Regions from separate parts of the Rhizobium sp. BK060 genome, predicted to be linked through region 1. Evidence: predicted binding sites of a transcription regulator. Region 1 holds the regulator's gene; each other region holds the start of a gene.
The links. Region 1 encodes HrcA, which represses chaperone genes, less so after heat shock. Its sites were predicted from a motif close to GTTAGCACTCNCNNNNNGNGAGTGCTAAC; they were not measured.

Region 1 (3,252 bases):
GCCTTGCGGCCAGGTGACTTCGGATTCGATGGCGACACCTTTGGACTTTAGTCGGGCCGCAATCGCATCGAGATTTCCCCCGGAGACACGAAAACAGGCATGTCCTGCACCGCTTGTGCCGTGCGGTGGCACCTGCAGCGCGGTGGGTAAGGGGGGCTTGATCGTTTCCTTAGCGTTGAAGATCAGCAATACGCCGGTGCCGCAGCGAAAGAAGACATGCCGGTTGCCGCCTCGCGAGATCTTCGAAAGGCCGAGAATGCCCTCGTAGAAGGCTTCGACCTCGTCGAGATCGTCCGCATAGAGCGCCGTCTCCAGCATGCCTTCCAGCATGTCGTTCATCCAGCGATCGCCTGCTTCTGCATCGCGACGAGCTCGGCAATGCCTGTTTTGGCGAGTGTCATCAGCGAGGCGAACTCCTCGTCGGTGAAAGGCGTGCCTTCGGCGGTGCCCTGGATTTCCACAATACCGCCCGCGCCCGTCATCACGAAGTTCGCGTCGGTCTCGGCTGAGGAGTCTTCGAGATAGTCGAGGTCGATCACCGACTGGTTGGCAAAGATGCCGCAGGAGATGGCCGCGACGTGGTCTTTGAGCACGCGCTCGACCTTCAGCATGTTGCGGCTCTCCATCCACTTCAGGCAATCATAGAGCGCAACCCAAGCGCCGGTGATGGATGCTGTGCGCGTTCCGCCGTCCGCTTGGATGACGTCACAGTCGAGCGTGATCTGACGCTCACCGAGTTCCTTGAGGTCGACGACGGCGCGCAGCGAGCGGCCGATCAGGCGCTGGATTTCCTGCGTGCGCCCACCCTGCTTGCCGGATGCGGCCTCGCGCTTCATGCGCTCGCCGGTGGCGCGCGGCAGCATGCCGTATTCGGCCGTGACCCAACCCTTGCCGGTATTGCGCAGCCATGCCGGCGGCTTCTCCTCGACGCTCGCCGTGCACAACACATGCGTATCGCCAAACTTCACCAGACAGGAGCCTTCCGCGTGCTTGGAGAAATTGCGCTCGAAAGAGACCTTGCGCATCTGGTCGGTTTTTCTGCCTGAGGGCCGCATACTATTCTCCTAATCATGATGCCGAAGACGCGAGTGGTTTTCGGTTAGATCGTGCGTGCTTATGTTGTTGAGAGCTTCTACGATTGGCAGCGCCTATTTGCAATTTCCCTTTTGCCGCTGCGGGGAGATTGGCTATATTTTGTCGGATCATCGTCAGCACGGGTACGCAAGGTTTCATGGAGTTCAGATCGACGTCGGTTTCAGATGCAGTGGCTGCGCTGGATGAACGCTCCAAGGAAATCTTTCGCCGCATCGTAGAGGGCTATCTGGAGACGGGTGAACCGCTCGGCTCCCGCAACCTGTCGCGCATCCTGCCGATGTCGCTGTCGCCAGCTTCCGTGCGCAACGTGATGAGCGATCTGGAGGAACTTGGCCTCATCTACTCGCCGCATGTCAGTGCCGGCCGCCTGCCGACACAGATCGGCTTGCGCTTCTTTGTCGACGCCTTCATGCAGGTCGGCGATCTCTCGGCCGAGGATCGCGCCAACATCGATCGCCAGGTGCGTGCCGAAAGCCGCGACAACCCGATGGAATTGATGATGAATGAGGCTAGCCGCATGCTTTCGGGCATTTCGCGCGGCGCCGGCCTTGTTATCACTTCGAAGAGCGATCCTGTTCTCAAGCATGTCGAATTCATCCGGCTTGAGCCGACGAAGGCGCTTGCGGTTCTTGTCGGTGATCACGACCAGGTGGAAAACCGCATTATCGAGCTTCCGGCAGGCGTCACGTCGTCGCAGTTGACCGAGGCCGCCAATTTTCTCAACGCCCACATGACCGGCCAGACGCTGCCGGAACTGCGCAATGAATTAAGCCGGCTGAAGGACGATGTTCGCCGCGAGCTCGATACGCTGTCGCAGGATCTCGTCGAGCGCGGCATCGCCGTCTGGTCCGGCAGCGCCGACGAGGGCAAGCCGGCCCAGCTCATCATCCGCGGCCGCGCCAATCTGCTGGCCGGTCTTGCCGGAGCCGACGATCTCGACCGCCTGCGCATGCTTTTCGACGACCTCGAAAAGAAGGACAGCCTGCTGGAGCTTCTCAATCTCGCAGAAAGCGGGCCGGGCGTGCGCATTTTCATCGGCTCGGAAAACAAACTCTTCTCGCTTTCCGGCTCCTCGTTGATCGTCGCGCCCTATCGTGATGATGACGACCGTATCGTTGGCGCCGTCGGCGTGATTGGGCCCACGCGGCTCAACTACTCGCGCATCGTCCCGATGGTCGATTACACCGCTCAGCTGATGACGCGATTGTCACGCGGCGCAAAGTAGGGCAACTACTCCGGCAGCATGTCGCCCGAGCCGCCCATCTCAGCAGGCATGTCTCTGTATTTCGGCAGGCCGTCACGGATAGGCAGCACGCTTTCCTGATAGTTCATGTGCAACGCCGGAGCGTAATCGAGATCGGGCAGAAGTGCCGCGTAAACGTTGGTGACGCCCCAGGTGGGGTGGTCGGTGTAGAGATGCCCACCGCACAGCTCGCAGAATTTCCGCACGCTCGTATCGGACTTCTGGTAGCCTTCCACGTGCTCGCCACCTTTGGTGACGTGGACAGCGTGCCGTTGCCAGAGCGTAAAGGCGTTGACCGGTCCTGCCGACCAATGCCGACAGGAGGCACAGTGGCAGTAGCCCATAGCCACCGGTTCGCCGGTAGCAACAATCTCCACGGCGCCGCAGAAGCAGCGCCCGGAATAGCTTTTCTGATCGCTCATGGTAGCAGCTCCTTGACCCTGGATAAGGCCGAAGCACCAAAGATTTAGATCTGGCTAAAATAAAAGAACTTTAGCGCGAGCAAGTCAAGGCGGCCCTCTCGGTCAACCCTGCATGAGTTGTGCCTTGCATCGCGTGCTTTTCAGTCACGCAGACTTGATTTTTGCCCGTCAAAGCTCGATATCGGGCACATTCTAAAAGACACCAATCACCGGAGAACGTCATGACTGACGAAACGACGAAGAACGGACCTGACACCGCCGCGGCCGAAGCCGCGGCGGACGCCGCCGCAAACGTCGAGAACGAAGCCGCCGCTGAAGCTGCAGCACAGCCCGATCCGCTGGAACTTCTGAAGGTCGAGAATGTAGAGTTGCGCGACCGCTATCTGCGCCTTGCTGCAGAGATGGATAACCTGCGCCGCCGCACTGAGCGGGAAGTCAAGGACGCCAAGACCTATTCAGCGGCTGGCTTTGCCCGCGACATGCTGGCCGTTT
Region 2 (3,252 bases), on a different contig from region 1:
GAACGGATCGACGCCGTTGTGCAAGACGCCCCAGACATCGCAGAACACCGCGTCATAGTGGCTGGTGATTTCCGCAAAGTTCTCGATCCGCTTGGCCATTCCGATTTCCCGATCTCGTTAAGTCACGGCTGACATCGCAAAGGCCTGCCGGGATGGCAAGGCATTTTGCAGTGAGCAACTGCAAAAACCGGAAGCTGTCGACTAGAAGACGGCGATGGCAGCCCTGACCAACAGGCCCGTGGCGGTTGATACTCCGATCACCGTCAGGATGCCGACCTTGAAGCGAAAGAGCAGAACGGACGCCAGGGCGAAGATCCCGAGTGCCGCGACATCGAGCGTCCACCACTGCGGCCAGGCAACGCTAACGATCGGCAGGCCGGTCTTCCCGGAAAGAAGCGCGACGCGGCCAACGTCGACGAAGAGCACATGCAGGCCGAACCACAGTGCAAGATTGAGAATGACGCCGACAACCGCCGCGGTGATCGCCGAAAGGGCGGCCGAGAGGTTTTCGTTGTTGCGCAGTTTCTCGATGTAGGGAGCCCCGGTGAAGATCCAGATGAAGCTCGGTACGAACGTCGCCCATGCGGCGAGGAAGGCGCCGAGAACGCCACCGGCAAGCGGCGCCATCGCAATAGGGTTGCGATAGCCAGCGAGAAACCCAACGAAACAGAGGACGAGGACCAGCGGCCCAGGCGTCGTCTCTGCAAGTGCCAGTCCATCGAGCATCTCACCGGGCTGCAGCCAGGCGTAATGGCCGACGGCAACCTGCGCGACATAGGAAAGGACGGCGTAGGCGCCTCCGAAGGTTATCACGGCCATCTTGGAGAAAAAGATGAAGACCGCGCCGAACACATTGGTTTCGCCGCTCAGAGTTTCGGCGATCAGATCCGTGGGTGCATCAAGGCCACGAATGAAAAAGAGCGGCGACTGCCAGACGAGGATCCAGAACACGAGCACTACGAGCGGCCTTGCGATGGCATGCGTCGTGACCACAGGAAAATGCCGGTGCGAGGAGGTTTGCGGCAAGACTGGCGCGGCCAGCCGACGCTGGCGATGCTTCATCCATAGTAGGCCTGCTGCTCCGCCCAGGATGATAACCAGAGGAAACGGCAGGTTCAGAAGGAAGAGCGCCAGGAACGACGCTGCTGCCACATAATAATGAAATCGCTCTTTCAGCGCTCGGCGCCACGCCCGGAGCAATGCCTCGATGACGATTGCCAGAACCGCAGCCTTCGCGCCGAAGAAAAGCACGGGAAGCCAGGCGGCCTCCTGAAAAACGGCGTAGAGGCTCGATAGCGCCAGGATGACAAGGAAGCCCGGCAGAATGAACAGCAGGCCGGCAATGAGGCCGCCGCGCACGCCGTGGATCAACCAACCGATATAGGTTGCCAGTTGCTGGGCCTCGGGGCCTGGCAGCAGCATGCAGAAATTCAATCCATGCAGGAAACGTTCCTCGGAGATCCAGCGCTTCTCGTCGACAATCGTCTTATGCATGAGGGCGATCTGGCCGGCCGGCCCGCCGAAGCTCAGACAGCCAATCCGCGCCCAGACGCGAACCGCCTCCCGCAGCGTCGGCGCCGCCTCGATATCCCCTGCCGCGATCGCCTCATGCACGGTTGCCGCCCCTCTCGCCTCAAGGCGCTCGATATCATCGGCACGCCTTTACGACAATCCTGGCGCAGACAGGGCTGCAACTAACTTTTCGAAGACAAAAGCCTAGGGGGGAGCTCGATCGTCGCATAGGCTGTCGCACTTCCGACAAGGATGTGCTGTTAAGGCTGTTGCGAGGACGGCGAAGAAAAATTGCGGCCGTTCTTGACTCCCCGCTAGGCCACTCCTAAATGCTGCCTCGCTAGCACTCACCAAGGACGAGTGCTAACACCATCCGTGCAGGCCGCTCTCGGCCTGTGAGTGTCATTTGATCGAGGGATTAGACAATGGCAAGCACCAACTTCCGCCCCCTTCACGATCGCGTCGTTGTTCGCCGCGTTGAGTCCGAAGAAAAGACCAAGGGCGGCATCATCATTCCCGACACCGCCAAGGAAAAGCCGCAGGAAGGCGAAATCGTCGCCGTCGGCTCCGGCGCTCGTGACGAGTCCGGCAAGGTCGTCGCTCTCGACGTCAAGGCTGGTGATCGCGTTCTGTTCGGCAAGTGGTCCGGCACCGAAGTCAAGATCAACGGCGAAGACCTTCTGATCATGAAGGAAGCCGACATCATGGGCATCATCGGCTAATCAGCCGCTTTTCCCTTTCCGATTTTAGCTACGGGCCCAAAGCCCGGACAACTCGAATTCAGGAGTTTCAATCATGGCAGCTAAAGAAATCAAGTTCGGCCGCACCGCGCGCGAAAAGATGCTGCGTGGCGTCGACATTCTCGCTGACGCAGTGAAGGTAACGCTCGGCCCGAAGGGTCGTAACGTCATCATCGACAAGTCCTTCGGCGCTCCGCGCATCACCAAGGACGGCGTTTCGGTCGCCAAGGAAATCGAACTGGAAGACAAGTTCGAAAACATGGGCGCCCAGATGGTCCGCGAAGTTGCTTCGAAGACCAACGACATCGCCGGCGACGGCACGACCACCGCAACGGTTCTCGCTCAGGCGATCGTTCGCGAAGGCGCCAAGGCAGTTGCTGCCGGCATGAACCCGATGGACCTGAAGCGCGGTATCGACCTCGCTGTTGCTGAAGTCGTCAAGGATCTTCAGGCGAAGGCCAAGAAGATCAACACGTCGGAAGAAGTTGCCCAGGTCGGCACGATCTCCGCAAACGGCGAAAAGCAGATCGGTCTCGACATTGCTGAAGCAATGCAGAAGGTCGGCAACGAAGGCGTTATCACCGTCGAAGAAGCCAAGACCGCTGAAACCGAACTCGAAGTCGTCGAAGGCATGCAGTTCGACCGCGGCTACCTCAGCCCGTACTTCGTCACCAACCCGGAAAAGATGGTTGCTGACCTCGAAGACGCCTTCATCCTCCTGCACGAGAAGAAGCTTTCGAACCTCCAGGCTATGCTCCCGGTTCTCGAAGCTGTCGTTCAGACCGGCAAGCCGCTCCTCATCATCGCTGAAGACGTCGAAGGCGAAGCCCTTGCTACGCTCGTCGTCAACAAGCTGCGCGGCGGCCTGAAGATTGCTGCTGTCAAGGCTCCGGGCTTCGGCGATCGCCGCAAGGCAATGCTCGAAGACATCGCGATCCTTACCGGCGGCACGGTCATTTCCGAAGACCTCGGCATCAAGCTCGAGTCGGTTACCCTCGAC
Region 3 (3,252 bases), on a different contig from region 1:
ATGCGGATCTCGTTGTCATTCTCCTCGATCTCCACGTGCGGCCACGCGCCATTGAAGGGCGTATCACCGAACAACGATGGCGAGCCGAAACCGCGGAAGACTTCGTCGAACAGACGGTTGACATTGCGGTGCAGCGACAGGAATGGATCCATGTCATCACCGCGATACACGCTCGGAACCTGGCTGCTGCCACGGCTCCAAGGGATCAGATCACGTACACTCATAGCTTCATCCTTTCTTCGGTTTCTTTTTCTCCTTTTTGTCAACTGCTTCCTCGGCTGTTCGGCAACAACCGAGGATCGAGCAGTGCGCGTCACATTAGGCTGCCTTGTCGCCTTCGATCTGCTTCGAAGCGGGCTTCGTCGGCTCGGCCTGGATGGCGATCCGACGCGGCTTCATCTCCTCAGGGACTTCCTTCTTGAGTTTGATGACAAGTAGCCCGTTTTCGAGCTTGGCGCCCTCGACGATGACATGATCGGCGAGTTCAAATCTGCGCGCAAACGGCCTCACAGCGAGGCCCTGGTGCAGATACTGTACCTCCTCATCCTCCGACTTCGCGCCGTTGACCACAAGCATGTTCGCCTCGTGGGTGATCGTCAGTTCGTGCTCGGCAAAACCTGCCACCGCGATAACGATGCGGTACGCGTCTTCGCCAAGTTTGACGATGTTGTAAGGCGGCCAGTTGTCAGCGTTGAGGCTGGCGTTTTCGAGCAGGTCGAACATGCGGTCGAAGCCGATGCTTGACCTGTAGAAGGGGGTAAAGTCGAGGTTTGTTCTCATAGCTACATCCTCCGTAGAGCAACATAGATACGAGGGAACGCCAAGAAGCTCGGCGCTCCCTGACCGTGCCGACCCCATTTGGGCATCGACAATAATAAGTTGGGAATGCCATTGTCTTGCGTCAAGAGGGGTGCCAAGCCTGGCGGGCCCGGGTCGGCGTAAAATATCCTATGAATTTACGGCATTAGCACTCTCTAGATGCGAGTGCTAAAAAATTTTCGTCCCCTCTTGAAACTCGAAAAATCAGAAACCAGATCGATTGGCGCGCGATGCCGAAAGGATCGCACGTCCCGCGTCGAATTCTTTAAGATGCGGCGCGGAGGAACCTCTAAAACCCTGTTAGTCCATGAGGAGAACGACATGGCGTTCCGTCCATTGCACGACCGAATCCTGGTCCGCCGCATTGAAGCCGAGGAAAAGACGGCCGGCGGCATCATCATCCCAGACACGGCAAAGGAAAAGCCGCAGGAAGGTGAGGTCATCGCCGTTGGTCCGGGCGCACGCGACGACAGCGGCAAGCTGGTCGAACTCGACGTCAAAGTGGGCGACCGCATCCTGTTCGGCAAATGGTCCGGCACAGAGATCAAGCTCAATGGTGAGGACCTCCTGATCATGAAGGAATCCGACGTCATGGGCGTGATCGAGAGCGAAGCCTCGGCGAAGAAGGTCGCCTGAGCGAACCGGATCGATTGAAGGAGTAGAAAAATGGCTGCCAAGGAAGTGAGATTCCACACCGAAGCCCGCGAGAAGATGCTGCGTGGCGTCGACATTCTCGCCAATGCCGTCAAGGTCACGTTGGGCCCCAAGGGACGCAACGTCGTTATCGACAAGTCGTACGGCGCGCCCCGCATCACCAAGGACGGTGTAACCGTCGCCAAGGAGATTGAGCTCGAGGACAAGTTCGAGAACATGGGCGCCCAGATGGTGCGCGAAGTGGCGTCGAAAACCAGTGACATCGCCGGCGACGGTACCACCACGGCAACGGTTCTTGCCCAGGCGATCGTCAAAGAGGGAGCGAAAGCCGTCACCTCCGGCATGAACCCGATGGACCTCAAGCGTGGCATCGACAAGGCAGTCGAAGCCGTGGTCGAGGAACTGCGCGGGAACGCCCGTAAAGTGACCAGGAACGACGAGATCGCCCAGGTCGGTACGATCTCGGCCAACGGCGACGCGGAGATTGGCCGTTTCCTTGCAGAGGCGATGGAAAAGGTCGGCAATGAAGGGGTGATTACCGTCGAGGAAGCCAAGACCGCCGTAACGGAGCTCGAGGTCGTTGAAGGCATGCAGTTCGACCGCGGTTATCTCTCGCCGTATTTCATCACCAATCCGGACAAGATGCGCGTCGAGCTCGAGGAACCATACATCCTGATCCACGAGAAGAAGCTCTCGAACCTGCAGGCGCTGCTTCCGGTGCTCGAGGCGGTCGTTCAATCCAGCAAGCCGTTGCTGATCATCGCCGAAGACGTTGAGGGCGAGGCGCTGGCGACCCTCGTCGTCAACAAGCTGCGCGGCGGCCTGAAGATCGCCGCTGTCAAGGCGCCGGGCTTCGGCGATCGCCGCAAGGCCATGCTCGAAGACATCGCCATCCTGACCGGCGGAACGGCAATCTCCGAGGATCTCGGCATCAAACTTGAGAACGTCACCCTCGAGATGCTTGGCCGTGCGAAGAAGGTCGTCGTCGAGAAGGAAAACACGACGATCGTCGACGGCGCAGGCTCGAAGAGCGAGATTCAGGGCCGCGTCGCCCAGATCAAGGCGCAGATCGAGGAAACGACCTCCGACTATGATCGCGAGAAGCTGCAGGAGCGGCTGGCCAAGCTCGCCGGCGGCGTTGCGGTGATCCGCGTCGGCGGCTCGACCGAGGTCGAGGTGAAGGAACGCAAGGACCGCGTCGACGATGCGATGCACGCCACACGGGCGGCCGTCGAGGAGGGCGTGCTGCCCGGCGGTGGCGTCGCCTTGCTGCGAGCCGTCAAGGCACTGGATAGCGTTGAGACCGAGAATCCCGACCAGAGACACGGCATCGAGATCGTCCGCCGTGCCATCGAAGCGCCGGTTCGCCAGATAGCCGAGAATGCGGGTGCCGAAGGCTCGATCATCGTCGGCAAGCTGCGCGAGAAGACCGAATTTGGCTATGGCTGGAACGCCCAGACCAACGAATTGGGTGACCTTTACGATCAGGGCGTGATTGACCCGGTCAAGGTCGTTCGCACCGCGCTGCAGGACGCTGCCTCGATCGCCGGCCTGCTGATTACCACCGAGGCAATGGTCGCCGAGAAGCCGAAGAAGGATGTACCGCTCCCGCCGATGCCGGGAGGAGGCATGGACTTCTGACTGAAGCGACAAGTCCGCCCCGACGGGGCGCGGACGATGGATCCAATGAACCAAGCATGCGTTGCGCCGGGATGGGTGCGACGTTTGGATGTCCGGAGCTGGTGCAGGTTACAAGCCGCGAAGATCGCGGCTTGGATG

Region 2: a site for HrcA is predicted at 1,852-1,880, ahead of groES (co-chaperone GroES). Genes of this name have one in related genera too.
Region 3: a site for HrcA is predicted at 964-992, ahead of groES (co-chaperone GroES). Genes of this name have one in related genera too.

The regions. Positions count from the first base shown of each region.
Region 1 covers NZ_JACHYW010000019.1:43,335-46,586, reverse strand. The annotation lists gene FHT71_RS20575 (VOC family protein) at 1-339, opposite strand, end outside; gene rph (ribonuclease PH) at 336-1,055, opposite strand; gene hrcA (heat-inducible transcriptional repressor HrcA) at 1,232-2,320, shown strand; gene FHT71_RS20560 (GFA family protein) at 2,326-2,760, opposite strand; gene grpE (nucleotide exchange factor GrpE) at 2,982-3,252, shown strand, end outside.
Region 2 covers NZ_JACHYW010000002.1:268,462-271,713, reverse strand. The annotation lists gene FHT71_RS03485 (TIGR01459 family HAD-type hydrolase) at 1-99, opposite strand, end outside; gene chrA (chromate efflux transporter) at 202-1,614, opposite strand; gene groES (co-chaperone GroES) at 1,938-2,234, shown strand; gene groL (chaperonin GroEL) at 2,308-3,252, shown strand, end outside.
Region 3 covers NZ_JACHYW010000007.1:91,796-95,047, forward strand. The annotation lists gene FHT71_RS09775 (Hsp20/alpha crystallin family protein) at 1-224, opposite strand, end outside; gene FHT71_RS09780 (Hsp20 family protein) at 319-780, opposite strand; gene groES (co-chaperone GroES) at 1,141-1,455, shown strand; gene groL (chaperonin GroEL) at 1,486-3,114, shown strand.